One region of the Streptomyces sp. NPDC057424 genome, then DNA from elsewhere that is predicted to be linked to it. Evidence: riboswitches for the same ligand, from Rfam matches in the RefSeq annotation. Region 1 holds a riboswitch; each other region holds the start of a gene.
What was found. Region 1 has a riboswitch for cyclic di-AMP ahead of ACFU3E_RS14465 (M23 family metallopeptidase). Riboswitches for the same ligand answer to the same signal wherever they lie in the genome.
Positions count from the first base shown of each region.

Region 2: it holds a riboswitch for cyclic di-AMP, as region 1 does, so the genes downstream of both, ACFU3E_RS15645 (NlpC/P60 family protein) here and ACFU3E_RS14465 (M23 family metallopeptidase) in region 1, are expected to answer to the same signal.
Region 3: it holds a riboswitch for cyclic di-AMP, as region 1 does, so the genes downstream of both, ACFU3E_RS24740 (C40 family peptidase) here and ACFU3E_RS14465 (M23 family metallopeptidase) in region 1, are expected to answer to the same signal.

Region 1 is NZ_JBHVCP010000014.1:22,573-32,132, reverse strand. Features, by position in the region: gene ACFU3E_RS14480 (DNA topoisomerase (ATP-hydrolyzing) subunit A) at 1-1,419, opposite strand, end outside; gene ACFU3E_RS14475 (M16 family metallopeptidase) at 1,760-3,127, shown strand; gene ACFU3E_RS14470 (M16 family metallopeptidase) at 3,124-4,512, shown strand; cyclic di-AMP (ydaO/yuaA leader) riboswitch at 4,704-4,868, shown strand; gene ACFU3E_RS14465 (M23 family metallopeptidase) at 4,881-5,669, shown strand; gene ACFU3E_RS14460 (GntR family transcriptional regulator) at 5,858-6,553, shown strand; gene ACFU3E_RS14455 (HPr family phosphocarrier protein) at 6,721-7,002, opposite strand; gene ACFU3E_RS14450 (GNAT family N-acetyltransferase) at 7,182-9,560, shown strand, end outside.
Region 2 is NZ_JBHVCP010000016.1:13,283-22,842, forward strand. Features, by position in the region: gene ACFU3E_RS15615 (PspC domain-containing protein) at 1-1,259, opposite strand, end outside; gene ACFU3E_RS15620 (PspC domain-containing protein) at 1,437-2,729, shown strand; gene ACFU3E_RS15625 (LuxR C-terminal-related transcriptional regulator) at 2,726-3,466, shown strand; gene ACFU3E_RS15630 (NlpC/P60 family protein) at 3,476-4,534, opposite strand; gene ACFU3E_RS15635 (hypothetical protein) at 4,957-5,310, shown strand; gene ACFU3E_RS15640 (hypothetical protein) at 5,288-6,229, opposite strand; gene ACFU3E_RS15645 (NlpC/P60 family protein) at 6,400-7,578, opposite strand; cyclic di-AMP (ydaO/yuaA leader) riboswitch at 7,587-7,759, opposite strand; gene pcrA (DNA helicase PcrA) at 8,074-9,560, shown strand, end outside.
Region 3 is NZ_JBHVCP010000034.1:37,852-47,411, reverse strand. Features, by position in the region: gene ACFU3E_RS24750 (ATP-dependent Clp protease proteolytic subunit) at 1-103, shown strand, start outside; gene ACFU3E_RS24745 (hypothetical protein) at 111-419, shown strand; cyclic di-AMP (ydaO/yuaA leader) riboswitch at 756-968, shown strand; gene ACFU3E_RS24740 (C40 family peptidase) at 972-1,445, shown strand; gene ACFU3E_RS24735 (DUF6328 family protein) at 1,527-2,156, shown strand; gene ACFU3E_RS24730 (ATP-binding protein) at 2,294-2,752, opposite strand; gene ACFU3E_RS24725 (helix-turn-helix domain-containing protein) at 2,966-3,826, shown strand; gene ACFU3E_RS24720 (DUF397 domain-containing protein) at 3,836-4,066, shown strand; gene ACFU3E_RS24715 (8-amino-7-oxononanoate synthase) at 4,118-5,245, opposite strand; gene bioB (biotin synthase BioB) at 5,397-6,566, shown strand; gene ACFU3E_RS24705 (adenosylmethionine--8-amino-7-oxononanoate transaminase) at 6,559-7,839, shown strand; gene bioD (dethiobiotin synthase) at 7,841-8,566, shown strand; gene bla (class A beta-lactamase) at 8,651-9,550, shown strand.

The sequences.
Region 1 (9,560 bases):
GTCCGAGTCGAGGATCCGGGTCAGTTCCTCGATCTCCGCGTTGAGCCGGTCCTTCTCCGACTCCAGCTCGATGCGGTCGTACTTGGTCAGACGGCGCAGCGGCGTGTCGAGGATGTACTGCGTCTGGATCTCGCTCAGCGAGAACTGCTCCATCAGACGCTGCTTGGCCTGCGCGGAGTTCTCGCTGGAGCGGATGAGGCGGATGACCTCGTCGATGTCCAGCAATGCCGTCAGCAGGCCCTCGACCAGGTGCAGCCGGTCGCGCTTCTTGGTGCGGCGGAACTCCGAGCGCCGCCGTACGACGTTGAAGCGGTGGTCGAGGTAGACCTCCAGGAGCTCCTTCAGGCCCAGCGTGAGCGGCTGGCCGTCGACCAGGGCCACGTTGTTGATGCCGAAGGACTCCTCCATCGGCGTCAGCTTGTAGAGCTGCTCCAGGACCGCCTCCGGCACGAAGCCGTTCTTGATCTCGATGACCAGGCGCAGGCCGTGCTCGCGGTCGGTGAGGTCCTTGACGTCGGCGATGCCCTGGAGCTTCTTCGAACCGACCAGGTCCTTGATCTTGGCGATGACCTTCTCGGGGCCGACCGTGAAGGGCAGCTCCGTGACGACGAGCCCCTTGCGGCGGGCCGTCACGGACTCCACCGACACCGTCGCCCGGATCTTGAACGTGCCGCGGCCGGACTCGTAGGCGTCCCGGATGCCGGACAGGCCGACGATGCGGCCGCCGGTGGGCAGGTCGGGGCCCGGGACGTGCTTCATCAGGGCGTCGAGATCGGCGTTCGGGTACCTGATCAGGTGGCGCGCGGCGGCGATGACCTCGCGCAGGTTGTGCGGCGCCATGTTCGTGGCCATGCCGACCGCGATGCCCGAGGCGCCGTTGACCAGGAGATTCGGGAAGGCGGCGGGCAGGGCCACCGGTTCCTGCTCCTGGCCGTCGTAGTTGGGGTTGAAGTCGACGGTGTCCTCGTCGATCGACTCCGTCATCAGGCTCGTCGCCTCGGCCATCCGGCACTCGGTGTACCGCATGGCGGCCGGCGGGTCGTCGTTGCCCAGCGAGCCGAAGTTGCCGTGGCCGTCGACCAGGGGGACCCGCATCGAGAAGGGCTGGGCCATGCGCACGAGGGCGTCGTAGATCGACGCGTCACCGTGCGGGTGCAACTTGCCCATCACCTCGCCGACGACGCGGGCGCACTTGACGTACCCGCGCTCGGGACGCAGGCCCATCTCGCTCATCTGGTAGACGATGCGGCGGTGCACCGGCTTGAGGCCGTCGCGTGCGTCCGGCAGGGCGCGGGAGTAGATGACCGAGTACGCGTACTCGAGGAAGGAGCCCTGCATCTCGTCGACGACGTCGATGTCGAGGATCCGCTCCTCGTACGAGTCGTCGGGCGGCGGGGTCTTCGTGCTGCGGCGGGCCATCGCTGCCGGCTCCTCCTGTTACTGGTCACTCGCCTATGGGGCGTTCATGTCGGGGACGAGACGTCGACCGTACCCAGCCCTTCGGGCCTCCGCGCGCTCGCCCTCTCGTCTCGACCGCCCCTGCGGCTCGCTCATGCTGCTGCGATCCGGATCTGACGCCGACCATTGTGGACCGCCGCACTGACAACCGGGACCAGGACCCGGTCCGGGGCACCTGTCACGCAGTCGGTCCCAGGTGGGCCGCCGGGAACTTCACCAGGGCCTCGCACGCTTGCATACAGTGGCAGGACCGGCAGGAATCCGCGGTCTGAACAACCGCTCCGCGAGCGAAGGGACGTACATGCCCATGGGTCACACGGCCACAGCCCAGGCAGGCTCCGGGGGCCTGACAGCGACCGAGCACCGCCTGGCCAACGGCCTGCGCGTGGTGCTCTCCGAGGACCACCTGACCCCGGTCGCGGCGGTGTGCCTCTGGTACGACGTCGGCTCACGGCACGAAGTCAAGGGACGTACTGGCCTGGCTCACCTTTTCGAGCACTTGATGTTCCAGGGTTCCGCCCAGGTCAAGGGCAACGGGCACTTCGAGCTCGTCCAGGGCGCGGGCGGCTCGCTGAACGGCACGACCAGCTTCGAGCGCACCAACTACTTCGAGACCATGCCCGCCCACCAGCTGGAGCTCGCCCTCTGGCTGGAGGCCGACCGCATGGGCTCGCTGCTGGCCGCGCTCGACGACGAGTCGATGGAGAACCAGCGGGACGTCGTCAAGAACGAGCGCCGCCAGCGCTACGACAACGTCCCCTACGGCACCGCCTTCGAGAAGCTGACCGCCCTCGCCTACCCGGAGGGCCACCCCTACCACCACACCCCGATCGGCTCGATGGCCGACCTGGACGCGGCGACCCTGGAGGACGCGCGCGCCTTCTTCCGCACCTACTACGCGCCGAACAACGCGGTGCTCTCCGTGGTCGGCGACATCGACCCGGAGCAGACCCTCGCCTGGATCGAGAAGTACTTCGGTTCCATCCCCGGTCACGACGGCAAGCCCGCCCCGCGCGACGGCTCGCTGCCGGAGACCATCGGCGAGCAGCTGCGCGAGGTCGTCGAGGAGGAGGTCCCGGCGCGCGCCCTGATGGCCGCCTACCGGCTGCCGCACGACGGCACGCGCGCGTGCGACGCGGCCGACCTGGCCCTCACCGTCCTCGGCGGCGGTGAGTCCTCCCGTCTCTACAACCGGCTCGTGCGGCGCGACCGTACGGCCGTGGCGGCCGGATTCGGCCTGCTGCGGCTCGCCGGGGCGCCCTCGCTGGGGTGGCTGGACGTGAAGACGTCCGGTGACGTGGAGGTTCCGGTCATCGAGACGGCCATCGACGAGGAGCTCGCCCGGTTCGCCGAGGAGGGCCCCACGGCCGAGGAGATGGAACGCGCCCAGGCCCAGTTGGAGCGCGAGTGGCTGGACCGGCTCGGCACGGTCGCGGGCCGCGCCGACGAACTGTGCCGGTACGCCGTGCTGTTCGGCGACCCGCAGCTCGCCCTGACCGCCGTCCAGCGTGTGCTGGAGATCACGGCGGAGGAGGTCCAGGAGGTCGCCAAGGCCTGCCTGCGGCCCGACAACCGCGCGGTGCTCGTCTACGAGCCCGTCGCCGACGAGGACGCCACCGAGGACACCGCAGCCGCGGCCGGCGACGAGAACGAGGAGGCGGCCAAGTGACCGAGCTCGCCACGATGGACTTCCACCCCCGGCCGCAGGCGGGCGACCCCCGGCCGTGGGCCTTCCCCGCCCCTGAGCGCGGCACGCTCGACAACGGCCTGACGGTGCTGCGCTGCCACCGCCCCGGCCAGCAGGTCGTCGCCGTTGAGGTGCTGCTGGACGCCCCCCTGGAGGCCGAGCCGGCCGGCCTCGACGGTGTGGCCACGATCATGGCCCGGGCTTTCTCCGAGGGCACCGACAAGCACTCCGCCGAGGAGTTCGCCGCCGAACTCGAGCGCGCGGGCGCCACCCTCGACGCGCACGCCGACCACCCCGGCGTACGGCTCAGCCTGGAGGTTCCGGCCTCCCGGCTGACCAAGGGGCTGAACCTGATCGCCGACGCCCTGAGGGCGCCCGCGTTCGCCGACAGCGAGGTCGAGCGGCTGGTCAACAACCGCCTCGACGAGATCCCGCACGAGCTGGCCAACCCCTCCCGCCGTGGAGCCAAGGAGCTCTCCAAGGAGCTGTTCCCGGCGGACTCGCGCATGTCGCGGCCCCGGCAGGGCACCGAGGAGACCGTCGCGGCGATCGACTCCGCGGCCGTACGCGCCTTCTACGAGAAGCACGTCCGCCCCGCCACGGCCACCGCCGTGGTCGTCGGCGACCTCACCGGCATCGACCTCGACGTGCTGCTCGGGGACACGCTGGGCGCCTGGACGGGCTCCTCGGCCGAGCCGCGCCCCGTGCCGCCGGTGACCGCCGACGACACCGGCCGTGTCGTCATCGTGGACCGCCCCGGCGCCGTCCAGACGCAGCTGCTGATCGGCCGGATCGGCCCGGACCGGCACGACCGCGTGTGGCCCGCGCAGGTGCTCGGCACGTACTGCCTCGGCGGCACCCTCACCTCCCGCCTGGACCGCGTCCTGCGCGAGGAGAAGGGCTACACCTACGGCGTACGGGCCTTCGGCCAGGTCCTCAGGTCCGCCCCGGACGGTACGGGTGCCGCGATGCTCGCCATCAGCGGTTCCGTCGACACCCCCAACACCGGCCCCGCTCTGGAGGACCTCTGGACGGTGCTGCGCACCCTCGCCGCCGAGGGGCTGACCGACGCCGAGCGGGACGTCGCCGTGCAGAACCTGGTCGGCGTGGCGCCGCTGAAGTACGAGACGGCGGCGGCGGTCGCGAGCACGCTGGCCGACCAGGTCGAGCAGCACCTGCCCGACGACTACCAGGCCACGCTGTACCGGCAGCTCGCCGCGACCGGCACCGTGGAGGCCACCGCGGCGGCCGTGAGCGCCTTCCCGACGGACCGTCTGGTGACCGTCCTCGTCGGTGACGCCGCGCAGATCAAGGCGCCTGTCGAGGCCCTCGGCATCGGCGAAGTCACCGTCGTCGCCGCCGAGTAGCGGCACGCGCGCAGGGGCCCTGGTTGTCTTCTAAGGCACCAGGGCCCCTTTATGCCCGAATTTGCTATGGAGGTTGCCTGTCTGCCCTGTGGGATGCGCTACAAAAGCCGGGATCCGTTTGGGAATTGAAACCGGCGCCGCTTAGCGTCATCCGGGCTGTTCGTCAGGCAGTGCGCCGCACCCGCGGCACCGGACAGTCATCGCCGAGTCCCCGTACGGCGCGAGCCAGGGGAGCCGGGGACCCACCGCAGTCCCTGGGGTGAATCGGACGCCCGCGCGAGTCGCGAGGGAGTCCGTAGGAGACCTTCCTGCTCCGAACCCGTCAGCTAACCCGGTAGGCGAGAGGGAAGGAAAGGACCAGCCACCACATGGCGTTCACTCGCGCCACCGGGAAGCACCGTCGTCCCAGCAGGATCCAGCGCGGCACCGCCCGCGCGGCGGGCGTCGCGGCCCTCGCCACCACCGGCGTGATCGGCACCGTGGCGGCCCCCGCGGCCTTCGCCGCCGAGCCCAGCGCCGAGCAGACCGGCCTCACCCCGGTCGTCACCATGGGCGACACCGCGGCCCAGCAGATCGACGCCCAGGCCCTCGCGCAGCAGCACGCCGCCGACGAGGCCGCCGCGAAGCAGAAGGCCGAGGAGGCCGCCCGCAAGCGGGCCGCCGAGCTGGCCGAGAAGGCCAAGGAGGCCGCCGAGAAGGCCCGCGAGGCCAAGGAGCGCGCCGCTCGTGAGGCCGAGCGCAAGCGCCTGAACACCTTCGTGTCCCCGATCTCCGGCTCCTACGTGTCCACCAGCTACAAGGCCAGCAGCGGCCTGTGGTCCTCCGGCAGCCATACCGGTGTCGACTTCCACGCCGCCAGCGGCACCTCGGTCCACGCGGTCGGCGCGGGCACCGTCGTCGAGGCCGGCTGGGGTGGCTCCTACGGCAACCAGATCGTGATCAAGATGAACGACGGGACGTACACCCAGTACGGCCACCTGTCCTCCGTCGGCGTCTCGGTGGGCCAGCAGGTCACCCCCGGCCAGCAGATCGGCCTGTCCGGCGCGACCGGCAACGTCACGGGCCCGCACCTGCACTTCGAGGCCCGTACGAGCCCCGAGTACGGCTCGGACATCGACCCGGTCGCCTACCTCCGCTCGCACGGCGTCAGCGTCTGACCGGAACCTCTCCGCTGTCCCCGAAGCCCCGGCTCCCCGAGCCGGGGCTTTCGGCGTGTGCGGCCGTCCGCTGTCCAAAAAATATCCATGGATTCCCGCCTGGCGTCGGAAATTCCGGCTCATTGCAATAGAGTCACGGAACGCGCGCCGTTCGTCGGCGTTTCACGGGGATTAAGCGGAGGTCGGTCATGCGTATTCCCGCGCACTCGGTGTGCACGGCCATCCGGGACGACATCGTCGCGGGTGTCCACGCACGCGGCAGCCGGCTCACCGAGGAACTCCTCGCGCGCCGCTACGGCGTCTCGCGGGTGCCCGTCAGGGAAGCGCTGCGCACCCTGGAGGCCGAGGGCTTCGTGGTGACCCGCAGGCACGCGGGCGCGTGCGTCGCCGAACCCACCGAGCAGGAGGCCGGCGACCTGCTGGAGATGCGCATGCTGCTGGAGCCGCTCGGTGCGGCCCGCGCCGCCCAGCGCCGCACCGAGGCGCATCTGAAGGTCCTGCGCGGCCTGGTCCGGCTGGGCCAGGAGCGGGCCCGCCGGGGCAACAGCGAGGATCTGCGCTCTCTCGGCGGCTGGTTCCACGAGACGCTCGCCCAGGCTTCCGGCAGCCCCGCGCTGACCTCGGTGCTCACCCAGCTCCGCCACAAGATCGCGTGGATGTACGCGGTGGACGCGCCGGTCAGCCCGGTGGAGTCCTGGACGGAGCACGGCGCGATCGTGGACGCGGTGGCGCGCGGGGACAGCGAGCGGGCGCGGGCGGTCACGGCGCTGCACACCGAGCGCGCGACGGGCGCGCACCGCCTGCGCTTCGGCTCCGCCGGGGAGCGCACCGAGCGTGTGAGGAACTCGCAACATCCCGTAAACACGGCGAGCCTGCGGCATTAACACGGCAGCCGTATACAATGAGCAGCTAATTCGCAGGGCTCTGTCTCCCCTGCCCGGAAACAGGGAATTCCTGAATTCTCGCCGGTTGCCGACCGGGAATGGCGAAGGGCCCGCCCGGTGAATTCGGACGAGCCCTTCGCTGTGCGCCGGATCGGACGCTCGGGAAATCAGACGGTCTCGGGCAGTTCCTCGAGACCCTCGGAGACCAGCTTCGCCAGCCGGTCCAGGGCGGCGTCCGCGCCCTCGGCGTCGGAGGCGAGGACGATCTCCTCGCCCCCCTGGGCGCCGAGGCCCAGGACGGCCAGCATCGAGGCCGCGTTGACGGGCTTGCCGTCAGCCTTGGCGATCGTCACCGGGACGCCTGCGGCCGTGGCGGCTCGGACGAAGATGGAGGCGGGGCGGGCGTGGAGGCCCTCGGCCCAGCCGACGTTGACGCGGCGCTCAGCCATGTGTTGCTGCCCTTCGGTGTTCAGGGTTGTCTAGACCAGTTTCCCATATCGTGAAGCCCACCTGGAGCGGTCCTCGCGTTCCACTCCAGGGGTGCCGTCGGGTCGCGGCCTCGACCCCACTGACGCCCTCCACAGACTGCCTCGCGCCGCTGCCGGACGCTAGCCGTACTCTGGGGCCCATGCAGACCTCGCCGGACCGGCACGAGTATCCCGCCCACTGGGAAGCCGACGTGGTGCTGCGCGACGGGGGTACCGCGCGCGTCCGGCCCATCACCGTTGATGACGCCGATCGCCTGGTCAGCTTCTACGAGCAGGTCTCCGACGAGTCGAAGTACTACCGCTTCTTCGCGCCGTACCCTCGCCTGTCCGCCAAGGACGTCCACCGCTTCACGCACCACGACTTTGTGGACCGGGTGGGACTCGCGGCCACGGTCGGCGGCGAGTTCATCGCCACCGTACGCTACGACCGGATCGGCGCCGACGGAACGCCCGCGTCCGCACCCGCCGACGAGGCCGAGGTCGCCTTCCTCGTGCAGGACGCCCACCAGGGTCGCGGGGTCGCCTCCGCGCTGCTCGAACACATCGGCGCCGTCGCCCGCGAGCGCGGCATCCGCCGCTTCGCCGCCGAGGTGCTGCCCGCCAACACCAAGATGATCAAGGTGTTCACGGACGCCGGCTACACCCAGAAACGCAGCTTCGAGGACGGCGTCGTCCGTCTGGAGTTCGACCTCGAACCCACCGACCGCTCCCTCGCCGTGCAGTACGCGCGTGAACACCGCGCCGAGGCGCGCTCCGTGCAGCGTCTGCTCGCTCCCGGCTCGGTCGCCGTCATCGGCGCCGGGCGCACGCCGGGCGGCGTGGGCCGCAGCGTCCTCCGCAACATCCGGGACGCCGGGTACAGCGGCCGTCTGTACGCGGTGAACAAAGCCCTCCCCCAGGGGCAGCAGGAGCTCGGCGGGGTGCCCGCCCACCGCTCCGTGCGGGACATCGACGGCCCGGTCGACCTCGCGGTCGTCGCCGTACCGGCCGAGCACGTCCCCGAGGTCGTCACCGAATGCGGCGAGCACGGCGTGCAGGGGCTGGTCGTGGTGTCCGCCGGGTACGCCGAGAGCGGCCCCGAAGGGCGCGAACTCCAGCGCGCACTCGTGCGGCAGGCGCGCACGTACGGCATGCGGATCATCGGCCCCAACGCCTTCGGCATCATCAACACCTCCCCGCGAGTACGGCTCAACGCCTCCCTCGCCCCCGAGGTGCCGCGCCCCGGCCGCATCGGCCTGTTCGCCCAGTCCGGCGCCATCGGCATCGCCCTGCTGTCCCGGCTGCACCGGCGCGGCGGCGGCGTCACGGGCGTGACCGGTGTCTCCACCTTCGTCTCCTCCGGCAACCGCGCCGACGTCTCCGGCAACGATGTCCTGCAGTACTGGTACGAGGACCCCGACACCGACGTCGTCCTCATGTACCTGGAGTCCATCGGCAACCCCCGCAAGTTCGCCCGGCTCGCCCGCCGGACCGCCGCGGCCAAGCCCCTGGTCGTCGTCCAGGGCGCGCGGCACGGCGCCGCCCCCCAGGGGCACGCCGTACGGGCGACCCGGCTGGCGCACGCGACCGTCTCGGCGCTGCTGCGGCAGGCAGGCGTCATCCGCGTCGACACCATCACCGAGCTGGTGGACGCCGGCCTGCTGCTGGCGCGCCAGCCCCTGCCCGCCGGCCCCAGGGTGGCGATCCTGGGCAACTCGGAGTCGCTCGGACTGCTCACGTACGACGCCTGCCTCGCCGAAGGCCTGCGGCCGCACCCCCCGCGGGACCTGACCACCGCGGCCTCGGCTGCGGATTTCCACGCCGCCCTGTCCCGCGCCCTGGCCGACGACCGGTGCGACGCCGTCGTCGTCACCGCCATACCGTCGGTGGGGGAGGGCTCGGTCGGTGACGCGGCTCTCGCGGAGGCCCTGCGCTCGGCATCGGCCGCGGCACCGGCCAAGCCGGTCCTGGTGGTCCACGTGGAGCTCGGCGGCCTGGCCGAGGCCCTGTCGGCGGCGGCGAGCACGGCACCGCAGACCGCAGCGGACAACGACGACGCCCCACGCCCGGCACCCACCGAACGACGCCCCCCGGCTGCGGAGGTGCAAGGAACCACCGAGGCCCTCGAAGGCGCCCGCCTCATCCCCGCCTACCCCGCCGCAGAGCGCGCCGTCCGCGCCCTCGGCCAGGCCGTCGCCTACGCCCAGTGGCGGCGCGACGCCGCAGACCCCGGCAAGGTGCCCGAGTACGAGGACATCGACGAGAAGGGCGCCGCAGCGCTGATCGACGGCCTCCTCGCGCGCGGGCAGGGACTCACACTCGGCACGGACGAGACCTGCGACCTCCTCGGCCACTACGGCGTCCAGGTCCACCGTGCCCTGCCCGCCCCGACCCCCGACGCCGCCGCCGAAGCCGCCCGTACCCTCGGCTACCCCGTCGCCCTCAAGGCCACCGCCCCGCACCTCAGGCACCGCGCGGACCTGGGCGGCGTCCGCCTCGACCTTGCGGACGAGGACCAACTGCGCAGGTCGTACGCCGAG
Region 2 (9,560 bases), on a different contig from region 1:
GTCACGTCCTCGGGTACGAGCACCTTGATCCGGCCCATGCCGACCTCCGCCCGTGTCGTGACCGTCTGTTTCCCGGACACGTCCAGCCTGCTCAGATCCAGGGTGCCGACGCCGGTGCCCAGGTCGTAACGCTGCCGTACGTCCGCCGCGGTGGCGGGCGTCCAGGTGGTGCGTGCCCAGTGGGTGTCGATGTCCTTGGGTAGGGCCGCAGCCCCGGCGAGCAGGCCGGCCGTGATGATCGCCAGGAAGATCGAGCCCGCGCCGGTCCGGCCCAGCAGGGCGCTGACGGCTATGCCCAGGCCCAGGACGGCGAGCGCACAGGACAGGCCCGTCTGCAGGCTGGTGCCGAGCGGATGCCCGTCCCATGTGCGGCTCGTGCCCAGGGCTCCCGCGAGAAGCGCCAGCAGGAAGACCCAGCCGCCGATCCAGCGGGGCCCGCGCGGCGCGGGGGGCCCGGGACGCGGGGCGGGTATGTCCTCGCGGGCGCCGGGCCGGGTGCCGAGGCTGATGTTGACGGCCGCGGCGACATCCAGGTCGTGGGTGTCGCGCGGGCCCCACAGGTAGCCCGTGCCGCCGATGTGGGTGCCGTCCTTGACGATCGGGTCACGCCACCAGGAGGGGGCGGTGAGGAACACCGGCGGCGCCTGGGGCTCCGGCGGGGCGTCGGCGACGGCCTGGGCGGCGATGGGGTCGGGGCCGGGTGCGCCGCGCTGGCGCGACCAGTAGCCGGCGCCGGCGAGTATGACGGAGAGGACGACGGCGAAGGTCAGCACCCCGCCGTTGTTCAGCATGGTCAGGAACACCCCGCAGCCGACGAGCGCGAACAGCACGGCCGTCAGGGCCTGGCCGTCGACACGGCCGGTGAGCAGCTTGCGGACCTCGTTCTCGTCCTCGTCGTCGTACGGGACGAAGAGCCAGGCGAAGCCGTAGAAGAGGAGGCCGATGCCGCCGGTGGCGGAGAGCACGGCGAGGGTGATGCGGAAGATCACCGGGTCCATGTCGCACTGCCGCCCCAGTCCCGCGCAGACGCCGGCCAGGGCCTTGTGGCGGCGGTCGCGGCGGAACGCGTGGGGCGGACCGGCCGGGGCCGCCTCCTCGGCGGGGGCGGCCGTACCGGGCGCTCCTCCCCGCTCTCCCGCGTCCGCGCGCCCGGGCGCGGAGCCCGCGGCGGGCGCGGCATCCCGCGGCCCGGCGCCCCGGGCGGGGCGCGGGCCGGAGCCGGGTCCCGGACCCGTCGCGGCGTGCTCGTGATCGGTCATGGGTCCATGGTGACGGGCGCGGCGCCCCGGCGGGAGTCGGAACGACCCTGGCCGGACCCTGATATCGGCCCTGAGAGGCGGCTCGGGAAGCGTTCGAGGAGCGGCACGCCGAGATCAGGGGAGTCTTAGGGGACGACCCTGATGCTCCGGCTTCCCGCACGTGTGACCATCAATGGCATGTCGGAAGCCGCAGCAGCGCCACTCGCCGAACCGCGGCCGCCGCGCAAGCTCTACCGCAGCAGTGACGGACGCTGGCTCGGGGGCGTGGCGCGAGGCCTCGCCGGGCACCTCGGGCTGCCCGTGATCTGGGTACGGCTCGTCTTCATCGGCCTGTTCATGGCCGACGGCCTCGGCACGCTGCTGTACGCCGCGTTCTGGTTCTTCGTCCCGCTCGGCGTCGGCGGTGTCGAGGCACAGAGGCCGCTGTCGCCGGCGGCCGCGGAGACGTCACCCGACGGCCGCCGCAGACGCGTCGCGCGCAGGCCCGACAAGGGCCAGATCGTGGCCCTGCTCCTCATGGTCGTGGTGGCCATGGTCTTCGTGGGCAACGTGAACCTCAGCGGCGGCGCCAGGGCGTACCTCTGGCCGATGGTGCTGGTCGGCGCGGGCGTCGCCCTGGTGTGGCGGCAGGCGGACAACGCCCGCCGGGCCCGCTGGGCCGAGGTCGGCCGCCGCCGGCGCACGGTCACGCTGCTGCGCTCGGTGGGCGGGGTGCTGCTGGTGACGGCCGGCGTCTCCGGCATCTTCGTCCTGCAGGGTTCCGCGGCCCACCTCGGCTCCGTCCTGCAGGCGGCTCTCGCGGTCCTCGTCGGGATAACGCTGCTCGCCGGGCCGTACCTGGTGCGCATGACGCAGGACCTCTCCGAGGAGCGCCTGATGCGCATCCGCGCCCAGGAGCGCGCGGAGGTCGCCGCCCATGTGCACGACTCGGTGCTGCACACCCTCACGCTGATACAGCGCAACGCGGAGAACGCGAACGAGGTCCGCCGCCTGGCCCGCGCCCAGGAGCGCGACCTGCGCACCTGGCTCTACAAGCCCGAGGGCACCGGCAAGGACGAGGCCGACGAACCGACCACCCTCGCCGACGCCGTCCGGCGCAACGCGGCCGAGGTGGAGGACAAGCACGGCGTGCCCATCGAGGTCGTGGTCGTGGGCGACTGCCCGCTCGACGAGAGGACCGCCGCACAGATGCAGGCCGCGCGGGAAGCAATGGTGAACGCCGCCAAGTACGGTGGCGAGGGCGGCGCCGTACAGGTCTTCGCCGAGGTCGAGGGGAAGACGGTCTTCGTGTCCGTCCGGGACCGCGGCCCCGGCTTCGACCTCGACTCGATACCCGCCGACCGGATGGGTGTCAGAGAATCGATCATCGGCCGTATGGAGCGCAACGGCGGCACGGCGCGGCTGCGCGCGGTGCCGGACGGCGGCACGGAGGTCGAGCTGGAGATGGAGAGGGCGGAGAAGACGTCATGAGCGACCCGACCGAGGCGAACGGTACGGCGGGACCGGCACAGGCGGCAGGGCCCGCGGAGTCGGGCGGCGGCCCCGGGCGTCACGTGCGCGTGGTCCTCGTGGACGACCACCGCATGTTCCGCACGGGGGTGCAGGCCGAGATCGGGCAGACCGAGCAGACCGGTGTCGAGGTCGTCGGCGAGGCCGCGGACGTCGACCAGGCGGTCACGGTGATCACCGCGACCCGGCCCGAGGTGGTCCTCCTCGACGTGCATCTGCCGGGTGGGGGCGGCGTAGAAGTGCTGCGCCGCTGCGCCCCGCTGATGGGCGACACCGAGCAGCCGGTCCGCTTCCTCGCGTTGTCCGTGTCGGACGCGGCGGAGGACGTGATCGGGGTGATCCGCGGCGGGGCCCGCGGGTACGTCACCAAGACGATCACCGGCACGGACCTCGTGGACTCCGTCTTCCGCGTCCAGGAGGGCGACGCGGTCTTCTCTCCCCGGCTGGCCGGGTTCGTCCTGGACGCCTTCGCCTCCACGGACGCGCCGCCGGTCGACGAGGACCTGGACCGCCTGACCCAGCGCGAGCGTGAAGTGCTGCGGCTCATCGCGCGGGGCTACGCGTACAAGGAGATCGCCAAGCAGCTGTACATCTCGGTGAAGACGGTCGAGTCGCACGTCTCGGCGGTCCTGCGCAAGCTCCAGCTCTCGAACCGGCACGAGCTGACGCGCTGGGCGACGGCTCGCCGGCTGGTCTGACACCGGCGCTCACACCACCCGTGTCGCCCCCGCGTACGGCATCTCGTCGAGCGGGGCGACGCGTACCGGCGCCGAGGGGTTCGGCGCGTGGATCATCCGGCCGTTGCCCACGTAGATGCCGACATGGCTGATGCCGGTGTAGAAGAAGACCAGGTCACCCGGGGCGAGTTCGGAGCGGGAGACGCGGCGGCCCGCGGCGATCTGGGAGTACGTCGTGCGGGGCAGGGAGACGCCCGCGGCCCGGTACGCGGCCTGGACGAGGCCCGAGCAGTCGAAGGCGTTCGGGCCGGTGGCGCCCCAGACGTACGGGCTGCCGAGCTTCTGGTAGGCGTAGGAGACGGCGGCGGCCGCCCGGGAGTTGGGTGCCTGGGACGAGCCGGAGCCGGGGGCCGCGAGGGTGCCCCGTGCGCTTGTCGAGCGCGAGGCGCGGTCCTGCGGTGCGCCGGGCCGGGAACGTTCCTGCGGGTCGAGCCGGGACAGCAGCTGCCGCGCCGAGCCCAGTTTGCCGGTGATCGTCTTCTTGTGCTGTTCCAGCTCCGACCGGCGCGACTTCAGGGAGGTCAACTCGATGTGGGCGGCCCCGCGCAGCTGCTCGATCTCCCGCAGCTGCTTGCGTACGCCCGCGACGGCGGCGTTCTGCCGGCTGCCGGCCCGCTCGACGAACTCGGCGTTCTCGAGGTACCGGTCGGGATCGTCGGACAGGGCGAGCTGCACCGCGGGGTCGAGGCCGCCGGCGCGGTACTGGGCGGCGGCGACCGAACCCAGGGCGTCACGGGCGGAGTTGAGCCGCTCCTCCTTGCGAGCCGCCTGGTCCTGCAGGTCCTTCAGCCGCTGCCCGGCCGCCTCGGCCTTCTCCTTCGCGCCGTTGTACTTCTCGGTGGCGACCTCCGCCTCCTGGTACAGCTTGTCCACCTTGGCCTTGATCTGGCCGGGGGTGAGCTGTGGTTCGGCGTGTCCGGTTCCGTCGAAGCCCGTCGCCGTCGCCGCGCCCGCGAGGGCGATCGTGGCGGCCGTACGGGCCTTGCCGCCACCCATCGAGCGCTGTCGGGGCTTGCGGTGCGCTGCCACCTGGAGGCCACGTCCTTTCCTCGACCGCCGACGGTGTGTGCGGCCGCCGGGTGGGGAGCGGACGGGCGGCCTGCGCGTCCGGCGACGGCCCGCACAGGGGGAGCGGACCGCCGCCGGACTTCTCGGCGGTGGTGTCCGACTGCCGCCCCTGGCCCGGGCGGCGGTGGGGAGCCGGGCACCTGGTGGAGGACGCTAAGTGGCGCCGGGGCGGCCCGGTGGCAGGTGTGCGGAAGTGACGTGAGAGGACCGGCGGTGACCGTATGCGACCGTGGATCCACCCTGGCGCCGTCGACTTCACTCAGCGTGATGACCGATGTGTCGAATCGTGAGTGAGTGACCGTGATCGGGTGCTATGGGGCGCATGTGTGCATCACTGGCCCGGTGCCGGATGGCTCCGGAGCACCTGGTTAGGCTCCGGCCTCATGGACGTACTCATCCACCTCTTCGTCGGCCTCCACATCATCGGCATCGCCTCGCTGCTGGGCGGCTTCCTCACCCAGGTGAAGGCGATGGGCGAGGGTACCGCCCGCTTCACCCCCGCGATGCTGCACGGCGCGCTCACGATGCTGGTCACCGGTGTGGTCCTGGTCGGTCTCAACCAGGCCGACGACCAGTCCGTGAACAACATCAAGATCGGCGTGAAGCTGGCCCTGCTGATCGTGGTCCTCGGTCTCGTCTACGTGAAACGGGACGACGAGAAGGTGGACAAGGGCCTCTTCGGCCTGGTCGGTCTGCTGACCACGGCGAACATCTTCATCGCCGTGCTCTGGACCTGACCCGGGAGCGCCGGGCGCCGGCCCGGGCCGAGGCGAGGGCCCAGGCGGTGCACCCGAGCCAGGCGGCCACCGCGATCCACAGCAGCACCTCTCCGGCGACGTCGAGCCAGGGGACGTCGAGGGCTGCGGCGACCGCCAGCGCGGCCGTGGCCGTCACGGCCGCGGCGAACACGGTCGCCCAGCGTCGCACGTCGTAGTGGTGCCGGGGCCAGAAGAGCTCGGCGAGGAGCAGGGCGACGCAGGCGATCAGCGCGAGCACGAGCAGCGTGACGGTCGTCGTGCGCAGGGCGCTGACGTTGTCCTCGTTCCACAGGTACAGGCGAGCGCTGTCGGCGCTGAGGAGCTTCGCCGCGGCCAGTGCCGAGAAGGCGAGGGCGCCGGCCGCGAGCCAGTGGTCCCCGCGCCCCTCCTCCACCTGCCGGGGCTGGAAGCGGAACAGGGCGAAGCCGTAGAGCGCAAGTCCCAGCCAGAACAGCACCAGGGCGGCGTGGGCGAGCCAGGCCGCCGCTTCGGCCGCGGCGAGTGTGGCGCCGAGCATGGCGAGTCCCTGAGTGGCCACGCAGCGCAGGAAGACCGTCCCCCGCCGCCCCTCGGTCTCCGCGGTGAGCAGCACCACCCAGAGCAGCGTGGCGAGCGCCAACAGCGCCTCGGCGAGGGGCTGCCGGCCGGTCACGGAGAAGCCGGTGCCGAGGACTGCGGTCGCCGCCACGGTGGTGAGCGCGGCCGGCGTCTCGGCCCGCCGTCCGCCGTGCGCGCGCTGGGCGAGGCCCGCGGCCGCCACCAGCCAGGCCGCGCAGGCCAGGGTGAGGGTGATGCGGGAGAGGACCTCGAAGCCCGCCGAGTCGAGACCGACCGGCAGGACGCCGGTCGCCAGCGCATACGTCGCCCACCAGGTGGCAAACGGGGAGGGACCGGACATAGCGCCGATGCTAGTGCCCCGGCAGGCAACGGTCGCCCCGTCGCGACGCCCGGCACGCTCCCCCAAGCTCTTCGAGCAGGGGGGACCCTCACTCGCCGCACCGGCCGAAAGCCCACGTACGTCCGGTACGAGAGGGGCACGCGCGCGTGCCCCTCTCGTAACGAGACTTCTCAGGCCGGGCGCACCACGCTGTGGATCGCCGACTCGCCGTCGTAGTAGACCGACTCCTCGCGCACATACGTGCCGGGCTTCGGGGCGTGGATCATCATGCCGTTGCCGATGTAGATGCCGACGTGGGAGAGGTCGTCGTAGAAGAACACGAGGTCGCCGGGCTGGGCCTGGGAGAGCGGGACCGTGGTGCCGGCGTTCACCTGGTCGTAGGTCGTGCGTGGCAGGGTGACGCCCGCGGCCTTCCAGGCGGCCTGGGTGAGGCCGGAGCAGTCGTAGGAGCCGGGGCCGACGGCACCCCACACGTACGGCTTGCCGATCTGGGCGCGGGCGAAGGCGAGCGCCTTGTCGGCCTTGGTGGCGTACGAGGAGTCGGCCGGCGCGGTGGAGGAGGATGAGCCGGAGCCCGGCGAACCCGACGACGAGGACCCGCTGTCCTGCTGCTGGGCGGCCTCGTCCTGCGCCTGCTGCTGCGCGGCCTGCTGCCGGGCCAGCTCGTCGGCCTTGCGGGCGGCCTCCTCCCGCTTCTCCTTCTCGATCGCCGCGAGCCGGGCCTTCTCCTCGGCGGTCAGCTTCGACATCAGCTCGCGCGCGTCGGCGAGCTTGCGCTGGACGGTGGCCTTGGCCGTCTTGAGATCGCCCTGCGACTCGGTGAGCGTCTCGAGGCTCTCGGTGGCCTCCTGGCGCTTCTCCATCGTCTCGGACTGCTGCGTGACGTAGTCGTCGACCGCGGCCTTCTGACGGCCGGTCATCCGGTCCATCAGCTGGGTCCGGTCGAAGTAGTCCTGCGGAGTGTCCGCGAGCAGGAACGTCGCCGTGTCCGGGGCGGCGGCGCCGGTGCGGTACTGGGCGGAGGCGAAGGAACCCAGTTCCTCGCGGGCCTCGTTGAGCTTCTGGGTGCGCTGGGCGACGTCGTCCAGGAGGGTGTCGACGCGCTTGCGCTGCTTCGCGGTCTTCTCCTTGGCCGCGTTGTACTTGCCGGTCGCCGACTCGGCCTGGCGGTACAGGTCGTCGACCTTCTTCTCGACTTCCTCGAGGCTGGGCTTGTCGTCGGCCTCGGGGGCGGCGTTGGCCGACTGGGACAGCAGGGCCACGGACGTGAGGGCCGCCGTTGCGAGGGCGGGGGGCCGTATGCCTGCCACGCGCGTACCCGTAGGACGCGACTTGCGGTGCGACGCCAAGGGAGGCGACTCCTTCCATGTTCCGCCTACCGGGTTAGCTGTCGGGTTCGGGCGGGTGCTTCGGAAGGTTTGCCCTACGGCCTTCTCCGCACAGGGAGTCGGGCCGATTCACCCCAGGTTCACGGTTGGGTCCCCGGCTCCGGCTGCCGCTGCGGCACACCGGACTCGGCGGAGGCCGCGCGGCCCGGCGACGTTCGCCGGTGGGGGTCATGCGGCCCGGTCGCACCGTAGCCAACTCGTGTGGCCCTTGTGAAGGTTGATGGGTGATATGCCCGATACATTTTCGTGACCTCGTTCCTGAGCGTTGCGGAGAGTGAACGATCGAGGAGGTTTGGTCATGGATGGTCCGCATTTGCGGGGGGTGTAGCAGGACGTGATCATGCGGTCATGGAGGGCGACAATGCGCCGCCGGGCGGTCGGCGGGCGTGCGGGCGGGCGGCGATGTTCTCGGGGCGGCGGCGGGCTGTCAGTGAGGCGCCCTAGACTCGGAGAGCGATGAGCAGCCTCTTTGACGACAACTTCCTGGCGAACCTCCAGGCCCAGCGGGGCCCCGCGGACGAGCCCCCGCCGCCGCCCGAGGACGATCACGCTCCGGAGCCGGTTCCGGACGATCTGTTCGGCGGGAAGTTCGACGTGCCCCCGGACCGGGACGCCTACTACCGGGACGGTGCCCCCCGCCCGGCGGTGGACACCGCCGCCCTCCTGGAGGGGCTGAACGACAACCAGCGCGCCGCCGTCGTGCACTCCGGCTCCCCGCTGCTCATCGTGGCCGGCGCCGGCTCCGGCAAGACCCGTGTGCTCACGCACCGCATCGCCCACCTGCTCGCCGAGCGGGACGTGCACCCCGGCCAGATCCTCGCGATCACCTTCACCAACAAGGCCGCCGGCGAGATGAAGGAGCGCGTCGAGCAGCTCGTCGGCCCGCGCGCGAACGCCATGTGGGTCATGACGTTCCACAGCGCGTGCGTCCGCATCCTCAGGCGGGAGAGCAAGAAGCTCGGCTTCACCTCCTCCTTCTCGATCTACGACGCCGCCGACTCCAAGCGCCTGATGGCCCTGGTCTGCCGCGACCTGGACCTCGACCCCAAGCGCTTCCCGCCGAAGTCCTTCAGCGCCAAGATCAGCAACCTGAAGAACGAGCTGATCGACGAGGAGGACTTCGCCGCACAGGCCACCGACGGCTTCGAGAAGACCCTCGCCCAGGCCTACGCCATGTACCAGTCGCGGCTGCGCGAGGCGAACGCCCTCGACTTCGACGACCTGATCATGACGACGGTCAATCTCCTGCGCGCCTTCCCGGACGTCGCCGAGCACTACCGCCGCCGCTTCCGGCACGTCATGGTCGACGAGTACCAGGACACCAACCACGCCCAGTACGCCCTGGTCCGCGAGCTGGTCGGCACCTCCGAGCACCCGGTCGACGTGCCGCCGGAAGCCGAGGTCCCGCCCGCCGAGCTGTGCGTGGTGGGTGACGCCGACCAGTCGATCTACGCCTTCCGCGGTGCGACGATCCGCAACATCCTCCAGTTCGAGGAGGACTACCCGGACGCGACGACGATCCTGCTGGAGCAGAACTACCGCTCCACCCAGACCATCCTCAGCGCGGCCAACGCGGTCATCGAGCGCAACGAGTCCCGCCGCCCCAAGAACCTGTGGACCAACGCCGGCACGGGTGCGCGCATCACCGGCTACGTCGCCGACACCGAGCACGACGAGGCGCAGTTCGTCGCCGAGGAGATAGACCGCCTCACCGACGCGGGCGAGGCGAAGGCCGGCGACGTCGCCGTCTTCTACCGCACCAACGCCCAGTCCCGTGTCTTCGAAGAGGTCTTCATCCGCGTCGGCCTGCCCTACAAGGTCGTCGGCGGTGTCCGCTTCTACGAGCGCAAGGAGGTCCGGGACGTCCTGGCCTACCTGCGCGTGCTGGCCAACCCGGAGGACTCGGTGCCGCTGCGCCGGATCCTCAACGTCCCCAAGCGGGG
Region 3 (9,560 bases), on a different contig from region 1:
GCGGGAGAAGATCCTCACCGCCCGGGAGGCGGTGGAGTACGGCCTGGTGGACGGGATCATCCCCGGCCGCAAGGCCACCCTGGCCCCGCCGACCGGGCAGTGAGGCCCTGGTGCTCCCGCCCGAACTGCCGCCGCTGCCCGCCCTGACGCGCGCCGAGGCGGAGCTGATCGACCGCTACCTCGAGGTCGTCGACCTGCTCGGCCGTATCAACCCGGCCCAGGACGGCGACGCCTACCGCGGGCTGCGCGCCGCCCAGGCCCTGGTCGGCAAGGCGACCGCGCTGCGTGACGCGCTGGCCCTGATGCACCAGCGGGGCGAGACGGAGCTGCACTCCGGCACCCTGGCCCGGGCGCTACGGGTGCTGGACGGCGAACGGCGCACGTCCCGCCTCACCCTGCCCCCGGAGTCCGTCAGTTGACGCGGAAGCGTCGGTCCGGACGCCCGCCCCGTTGGCGGAGCGTCCGGACCTGAGTTGAAACGGACCAAAAGACGTACCCCTGTTCGGAGTAGGCGGGAGACCGATTTCGGGACCGTTCCGGTTGCGCAACACGCTTAGCCCTCGGACGGAATGGGGCATTCCGCTGCTGGTCCGGCGATGCGCGAACCCGTGGACAGTGGCTCGAACGCACACGTGTCCACCCGAACGGGTGAGTGGTGAGTAACAACACAAATCCCCGGTTCCGTTGGGAAATCCGGACAGCCATGAGCCAAGATCCCTGTCTGACGACAAGCCCCCGCCGCTGTGGCGGGGCGATCCGGGCGGACGCCGAGTCCTGCCGCCGCCCGGATGACCGGTCGACAGGAGTGGATCGGCAGGAGTGGAGGACCCAAGCACGACGGGTCGCCGGGACGGTCACGCCATGACCGGATCCGAGCAGCCCTTGGGGTGAAGCCGCGTCAGCGGCCGGGCAACTTCGCCAGCCCGAATCCGACAGGTCATCCTTCACAGGCGGCTGACGAAGGGTTGCGCATGACTGCGCTCAATCGTGTCCCGTCGCTCATGGCCCGGGCCGGCACGGCCTCGGCGCTCACCATCGCCGCGGTGGGCGGCTCGATAGTGGCGCCCGGCTTCGCCTCGGATGCCGCGGCAGCCACGCCGGCGACCAAGGCACTCCAGATCGCGGCCTCGAAGAAGGGTTCACCGTACAAGTACGGGGCCACCGGTCCGCACCGGTTCGACTGCTCCGGGCTCACGCTCTACTCGTTCAAGAAGGCCGGCAAGAAGCTCCCCCGCACGGCTGCCCAGCAGTACAACAAGACGCGCCACATCTCCGCCAAGAACCGCAAGGCGGGAGACCTGGTGTTCTTCCACTCGGGCAGCAACGTGTACCACGTCGGTATCTACGCGGGTAAGAACAAGCTCTGGCACTCCCCGAAGAGCGGGGACGTGGTGCGACTGCAGAAGATCTGGACCAAGAGCGTCTGGTACGGGCGCGTGAAGTGATCCGCCCGGCGTGCGGCGGCGCCCCGACGCGCCGCCGCATGCCGGAGCGTGACACGGGCTCACATGGATACCCGCGACCCCATGGCCGAGCACCGTCCCTGCACCGCGCGCAACGAGACTCCGCTGCAGCGCGCCGACCGCAACTTCGTCGAGTTGCTCCAGGAACTGCGCGTCACCCAGACGGGCGTGCAGATCCTCTTCGCCTTCCTGCTGTCGCTGGCCTTCACGTCGCGCTTCGAGGACCTCGACACGGTCCAGCGCGTCACCTACGTCGTCACGCTGCTGCTCGCGGTCCTCGCCGCCGCGCTCTTCACCGCGCCGGCCGCACTGCACCGCTCTCTCTTCCAGCAGGGCGCCAAGCCCCGCATCGTGCGGGTTTCCTCGCGCCTGGCCAGCACCGGCCTGAGCGTGCTGGTGTTCGCGTTCAGCGGTTCCGTGCTGCTGGTGGTCGACGTGACCACGGGCCGGACCGGTGGTATCGCCGCGGGCGCCGCGACCTTCCTGGTCTGCGTCGGCCTGTGGGGGCTGCTCCCGCGGCTGGTGCGGCGGGCGGGGCTGCGCCGCGAGGCGGACGGCACCGGGGAGCCCGCCGAGGAGCAGCCGGGCCGGAGCGACGTCGGGATCCCGGCGCCGCTGCGGCGCACCGTCAGGCAGCCGTCAGGGCTGCGAGGGGCGGCAGCACACCGGGAGGCGCCGGCACGGCACCGGTGACGGCCGCGGGCCCCCGGTGGGTCATGAGGCTCGGCACGGGCGTCGCAGCCGTGCGGATGGCCCGGATGTGGGTCGCGCGGGCCGGGCTGCGCGGAGGGCACGCGCCGGGGAGTTCTTCCGGATCCTGCTCCGTGTGACTACGGCTCCTGCTGGACCGCCGTCGTCACCGGCTGGACCGGGACGGCCCAGGGGAGTTCGACCGAGATGGTCTTGCCGCCTTCACGGGTGGGTCGGATGCGGAGCCTGCCGCCGCATTCCGCGGTCAGCCAGCGGATGATGACCAGGCCGCGGCCGTTGTCCTGCTGGACGGCTGCGGGCAGGCGTCTGGGGAAGCGCGGGTGGCCGTCCGTGACACCGATGCGCAGGTGCTCGTCGCGGTCGAGCACGACGTCCACGGTGAACGTGGGCGACTGACCGAAGGTGTGCTGGACGGCGTTGGTGGCGAGTTCGGAGATGATGAGCCGGACGGTGTCGGACACTTCCGTGTCCGCCGGCAGGCCCCACTCCGCCAGCGTGCCCACCACGTAGGCACGCGCTGCGGAGACCGAGGCGGGATCGCTCGGCAGAGTGACGGATGCTTCCAGATGGTCTGCCATGGCGACGTCGTCCCTTTCCCACGGGACCGCAGCCCGACACGGAGCGGATGGTTCGAGTACGGTCCCGGACTGGTGCTTCGTCGCCAGACTGCCACCAGAACACCCCTGAAGGACGGCGATCCACCAAGATATGCATATATCTGTCGCTCAAAGCGGTGAACTCTGCGACGCGAGACCGTATTTGGGTGGCTCGGAAGGAGTAAGGAGGTGCCCATGCAGCACGGTCCCGCGGTGCGCCGCCGGAAACTGGGCGCCGAACTGCGTGCGCTGCGTACCTCTGCGGGGCTCACGAGCGGTGAGGCGGCCCGGCTGGTGGGCTGGCACCAGTCCAAGGTCAGCCGGATCGAGACGGGCACGAGCGGGGTGAAACCGGCCGATGTGCGGTTACTTCTCGACGCCTACGGCGTGGCAGACTCCCAGCTTCGCGAACTGCTCATGGTGTTGGCGGGCTCCGAGGACAGCGGCGGCCGGCACCACTGGTGGCACGCCTACCGCGGGGTACTGCCGCCGACCTACCGGGACTTCATCAGCCTGGAGTCCCAGGCCGGCGCGATGCGCACACTGGAGACCACCGTCGTCCCGGGCCTGCTGCAGACGCCCGAGTACGCGCGTGCGGTGACGCGGGCCGCGGTGGAGGGGCTCCCCGAGGACCGGCTCGACACGCTGGTCGAGGTGCGGCTGGCCCGGCAGGACGTGCTGCGCGCGGATCCCCCGCTGAGTCTCAGCGCCGTCCTGGACGAGGCGGTGCTGCGGCGGGAGGTGGGCGGGCCCGGGGTCATGGCCCGCCAGCTGGAGCGGCTGGTCGAGGCGGCCCGGCTGCCCCAAGTACGCCTCCAGGTACTGCCGTTCGCTGCCGGGGCGCACATCGGCGTCACCGGCCCTTTCGTTATCTTGTCATTTTCGAGCACTTCTGATCTGGATGTGGTTGTTCTCGACCACTTGACGAGTAGCCTCTACCTCGAACGGAAAGAAGACCTCCAGGCCTACACGGAGGCCTTCAACGCCCTTCAGATCCACGCCCTTTCGCCCGAGGACTCGTTGGATTTCATCGCCGGGACAGCCGCCGGCGCGTAAGGAGGCACCATGCGTGCACTGCCTCGTCATGTCCCCTCAAGCATCGAGCTGCACGGTGTGCGGTGGCTGCGCAGCAGCTACAGCACCGGCGCGAACAACTGCGTCGAGACCGCGTGTCCGGGCGCCCCGCCCTGGGCCGGACTGCTCGCCGTGCGCGACTCCAAGGACCCGGCCGGACCCGCGCTGCTCTTCTCCCCGGGGAGCTGGGCCGCGTTCGCGGCCGGGGTGGACCGCATGTAACCGCGTTCGATCAGGCCGTCGTCGTGCGACGCACGGCCGTGTCACGCCGACTCATGGCCGCGCCTCGCCGATCAGCCGTACAGCGCGTTCCATCTGCTGACCGGTCAGGTCCGCGCGGGCGGTCAGCCTGAGCCGTGAGATGCCGTCCGGCACGGAAGGGGGCCGGAAGCAGCCCACGGCCAGGCCCGCCGCGCGGCACTGCGCCGCCCAGCGCACGGCGTCCTCGGGGGAGGGCGCCCGCACCGAGACCACCGCGGCGTCCGGACGTACCGCTTCCAGACCCGCGGCGGTCAGGCGTGCGTGCAGTTCGCCCGCCACCGCGCGGGCCCGTGCCGCCCGTTCCGGCTCGCGGCGCAGCAACCGCAGGGCCGACAGGGCCGCTCCCGCCGCCGCGGGGGCGAGTCCGGTGTCGAAAATGAACGTCCGGGCGGCGTTGACCAGGTGGTCGACGACCCGGGCGGGGCCGAGGACGGCACCGCCCTGACTGCCGAGCGACTTGGACAGCGTGACCGTCGCGACCACGTCGCCGGCGCCCGCGAGCCCGGCCGCGTACGGGGCGCCGCGGCCGCCGTCGCCGAGGACGCCCAGGCCGTGGGCGTCGTCGACGACCAGCCCGGCGCCGTGCTCCCGGCAGGCCTCGGCCAGCGCGGTGAGCGGAGCCGCGTCGCCGTCGACCGAGAAGACCGTGTCGGACACGGCGATCGCCGTGCCCTCGTGGGTTGCCAGCGCCTTGCGCACGGCGTCCGGCTCGGCGTGCGCCACGACCTGGGTGGTGCCGCGGGCCAGTCGGCAGCCGTCGATGAGCGAGGCGTGGTTGCCCGCGTCGGAGACGATCAGGGAGCCGTGCGGGGCCAGGGCGGTGACCGCGGCGAGGTTGGCGGCGTAGCCGGAGGAGAAGACGAGGGCTGCCTCGAAGCCGCAGAAATCGGCCAGTTCCCGCTCGAGTTCGGCGTGCAGTTCGGTGGTGCCGGTGACGAGCCGGGAACCCGTCGAGCCGCCGCCCCAGGTCCGCGCGGCCCGGGCCGCGCCCTCGGTGATCTCGGGGTGGCGGGCCAGCCCGAGGTAGTCGTTGCTCGCCAGGTCGAGGAGCGGCGAATCGGCCGGACGGGGTCGCAGAGTCCGTACGAGTCCGGCGCGGGCGCGCAGCTCCGCCTGCTCGTCGATCCAGCCGAACGCCATGGGGGGGTCCTCCGGGGAATTTGTAGGCAGTGCACAGACACTAGCGGGACCTCCAGCAGGTCACTGTGTGGCAATACCCACACCTCGAAGCGACTCTGTTGTACGAACTCTCCTTGGCCCGGAGCGGGTCCGTAGGACAGGATCGGCTCTCATGGACCTGCTGAACACGCTGGTGGACAAGGGGCTTCGGCGCGAGCTGCCGACCCGCGACGAGGCACTGGCCGTCCTCGCGACGTCCGACGACGACCTGCTCGATGTGGTGGCCGCGGCCGGAAAAGTGCGCCGGCACTGGTTCGGCCGACGGGTGAAACTGAACTATCTCGTCAATCTCAAGTCCGGCCTGTGCCCCGAGGACTGCTCCTACTGTTCGCAGCGGCTCGGTTCGACGGCCGGGATCCTGAAGTACACCTGGCTGAAGCCCGACCAGGCGTCCGACGCGGCCGCGGCCGGTGTGGCCGGAGGGGCCAAGCGGGTGTGCCTGGTGGCCAGCGGGCGCGGCCCGACCGACCGGGACGTGGACCGGGTCTCCGAGACGATCAAGACGATCAAGGACAACAACGAGGGCGTCGAGGTGTGCGCCTGCCTCGGACTGCTCTCCGACGGCCAGGCGGAGCGCCTGCGCGAGGCCGGCGCCGACGCCTACAACCACAACCTCAACACGTCCGAGGCGACGTACGGCGAGATCACCACCACGCACACGTACGAGGACCGCGTCGACACCGTGCAGAAGGCGCACGCGGCCGGTCTGTCCGCCTGCTCCGGGCTGATCGCCGGCATGGGCGAGACGGACGAGGACCTGGTGGACGTCGTCTTCTCGCTGCGTGAGCTGGACCCGGACTCGGTTCCGGTCAACTTCCTGATCCCGTTCGAGGGCACCCCGCTCGGCAAGGAATGGAACCTAACCCCCCAGCGGTGCCTCAGGATCCTGGCGATGACACGGTTCGTCTGTCCCGACGTCGAGGTGCGCATCGCCGGCGGGCGCGAGGTCCATCTGCGCACGATGCAGCCGCTCGCCCTGCACCTGGCCAACTCGATCTTCCTCGGCGACTACCTCACCAGCGAGGGCCAGGCCGGCAAGGCCGACCTCGAGATGATCGCGGACGCCGGCTTCGAGGTGGAGGGCACCGACCGGGTGACGCTTCCGGAGCACCGGGCCGGAGGCTGCCACGACGGTGGCGGAGTCTGCGGTGACGGCGGCGGGGCGTGCGGCTCCGGCGAAGAGCCGCAGGTCGCCGGCCCCCCTGTCGGCGCCGAACCCCGGACCGACCTGGTCGCCGTGCGCCGCCGGGGCACCGGGACGGACCTCGCGCCCAATGCCTGAGCCGGCCGTCTCCGAACTGCTGGAGCTCGACCGGCGGCATGTGTGGCATCCCTACGGCCCGATGCCCGGGCGGCAGCAACCGCTGGTCGTGGAGTCGGCGAGCGGGGTGCGGCTGCGGCTCGCCGGCGGCTCGGGAGAGCTGGTCGACGGGATGTCGTCCTGGTGGTCGGCGATCCACGGCTACAACCACCCGGTGCTGAACGAGGCCGCGCGCGAGCAGCTCGGGCGCATGAGCCACGTGATGTTCGGCGGGCTCACCCACGAGCCCGCCGTGCGCTTGGCGAAGCTCCTTGTCGACATGTCACCCGAGGGCCTGGAGCATGTCTTCCTCGCCGACTCGGGGTCGGTGTCGGTCGAGGTCGCGGTCAAGATGTGCCTGCAGTACTGGCGTTCGCTGGGCCGTCCCGGCAAGCAGCGGCTGCTGACCTGGCGCGGCGGCTACCACGGCGACACCTGGCAGCCGATGTCGGTGTGCGATCCCGAGGGCGGGATGCACGGCCTGTGGACCGGGGTGCTGCAGCGTCAGGTGTTCGCCGACCCGCCCCCGGCGGAGTACGAGGAGGCGTACGCCGAGCACCTGCGGTCGCTGATCGCGCAGCACGCGGACGAGCTCGCCGCGGTGATCGTCGAGCCGGTGGTGCAGGGCGCGGGCGGGATGAGGTTCCACTCCCCCGCGTATCTGCGGGTGCTGCGCGAGGCGTGCGACGCGCATGACGTGCTGCTGGTGTTCGACGAGATCGCGACCGGCTTCGGCCGTACGGGCGCGCTGTTCGCGGCGGAGCACGCGGCCGTGACACCGGACGTGATGTGCGTGGGCAAGGCGCTGACCGGCGGCTATGTGACGATGGCGGCGACCCTGTGCACCGCACGGGTGGCTGACGGCATCTCGCGGGGCGAGGTGCCGGTGCTCGCGCACGGCCCCACCTTCATGGGCAACCCGCTGGCGGCGGCGGTGGCCTGCGCCTCGATCGAGCTGTTGCTAGGGCAGGAGTGGCGCGCGGAGGTCGAGCGGATCGAGACGGGCCTGCGGGACGGGCTCTCGGTGGCTTCGGACCTGCCCGGAGTGAAGGACGTGCGGGTGCTCGGCGCCATCGGCGTCGTGCAACTGGATCACGCCGTGGACATGCAGGCCGCGACGGAGGCAGCCGTGCGTGAGGGCGTGTGGCTGCGGCCGTTCCGCGATCTGATCTACACCATGCCGCCGTACGTCACGGGCGACGCGGACCTGGCGCGGATCGCACGGGCCGTGTGCGCGGCGGCGCGGGAGGGATGACATGCCGGTACTGGTGATCACGGGCACGGGCACGGAGGTCGGCAAGACGGTCGTGACCGCCACCGTCGCCGCGACGGCCCTGGCCGCCGGCCGTTCGGTGGCCGTGCTGAAGGCCGCGCAGACGGGCGTACGGCCGGACGAGCCGGGGGACGCCGCCGAGGTGGCCCGCCTCGCGGGCCCGGTGACGACGGCCGAACTGGCCCGGTACCCAGAGCCGTTGGCGCCGGCCACCGCTGCGCGCCGGGCCGGCCGGGCCCCGGTCCGTCCGCACGAGGTCGCGGAGGCCGCCGCCAAACTGGCCACCGAGCACGACCTGGTGCTGGTCGAAGGGGCCGGCGGACTGCTCGTCCGGTTCGACGCGGCCGGCGGCACCCTGGCGGACGCGGCCCGGCTGCTGTCGGCGCCGGTGCTGGTCGTGGCGCCCTCGGGGCTGGGCACCCTGAACACGACGGAGCTCACGGCGCGTGAACTGCGCTCCCGGGGGCTGGAACCGGCCGGGATCGTCATCGGGAGCTGGCCCGCGGCCCCGGATCTCGCCGCGCGGTGCAATCTCACGGACCTGCCGGAGGTGGCCGGAGCCCCGCTGCTGGGCTCCGTCCCGGCCGGGTCGGGGGCCCTGCCCCCTGCGGACTTCCAGGCGGCCGCGCCGCACTGGCTGGCGCCCAGGCTGGACGGCTCCTGGGACGCGGAGGCGTTCCGGGAACGGGAGGCGCCCGGGGCGTTCTGAGGGTCCGGGCGGGCGCGCGATGAAACCGGCGCGGGCGTGATCGCGTGTTGAACTACGAATGTGATCACCTCCGAAGGGACCACCTTGCACAGGAACGGACCACGCCCGTCCCGCCGTACGGCCCTCGCGCTGGGCACGGCCGCCGCTCTCGCGCTGGGCGGCGGCACGGCCCACGCGCTTCCGGGCACCGGCGGTGTCACCGCGCGACTGCGGGAACTGGAGCAGGAGCACACCGCGCGGCTGGGCGTGTACGCCCGCAACATGCGCACGGGCCGGACGGTGGCCTACCGGGCCGACGAGCGCTTCCCGATGGCCTCGGTGTTCAAGACGCTCGCCGCCGCTGCGGTCCTGCGCGACCTCGACCGCCACGGCGAGGTCCTGGCCCGGCGCGTCCACTACACCCGGGACTACGTCATGAAGTCGGGCTACTCCCCCGTCACGGAGGACCACGTCGCGACCGGCATGACCGTCGGCGAACTGTGCGACGCCACCATCCGCTTCAGCGACAACACCGCGGGCAACCTGCTCCTGAAGGAGCTGGGCGGACCGACCGCCGTCACGCGTTTCTGCCGCTCGGTCGGCGACCGGGTCACCCGGCTCGACCGGTGGGAGCCCGAGCTCAACTCCGCGGAGCCGTGGCGGGTGACCGACACGACCTCCCCGCGTGCCATCGGCACGACCTACGCCCGGCTCGTGCTCGGCCGCGTGCTGGAGCCCCGGGACCGCGCACGGCTCACGGACTGGCTGCTGCGCAACACCACCAGTACCGAGAAGTTCCGCAAGGCCCTGCCCGCCGACTGGCTGATCGCCGACAAGACCGGCGGGGGACGGTACGGCGGCAACAACGACGTGGGCATCACCTGGCCGCCGGACGGCCCGCCGATCGTGATGTCGGTGCTGACCACGCAGCCGGAGGAGGACGCTGCGGCCGACAACCCGCTGGTGGCCGGCGCCGCGGCCCTGCTGGCGGCGGAACTCGCCTAGCGTGGCCGTC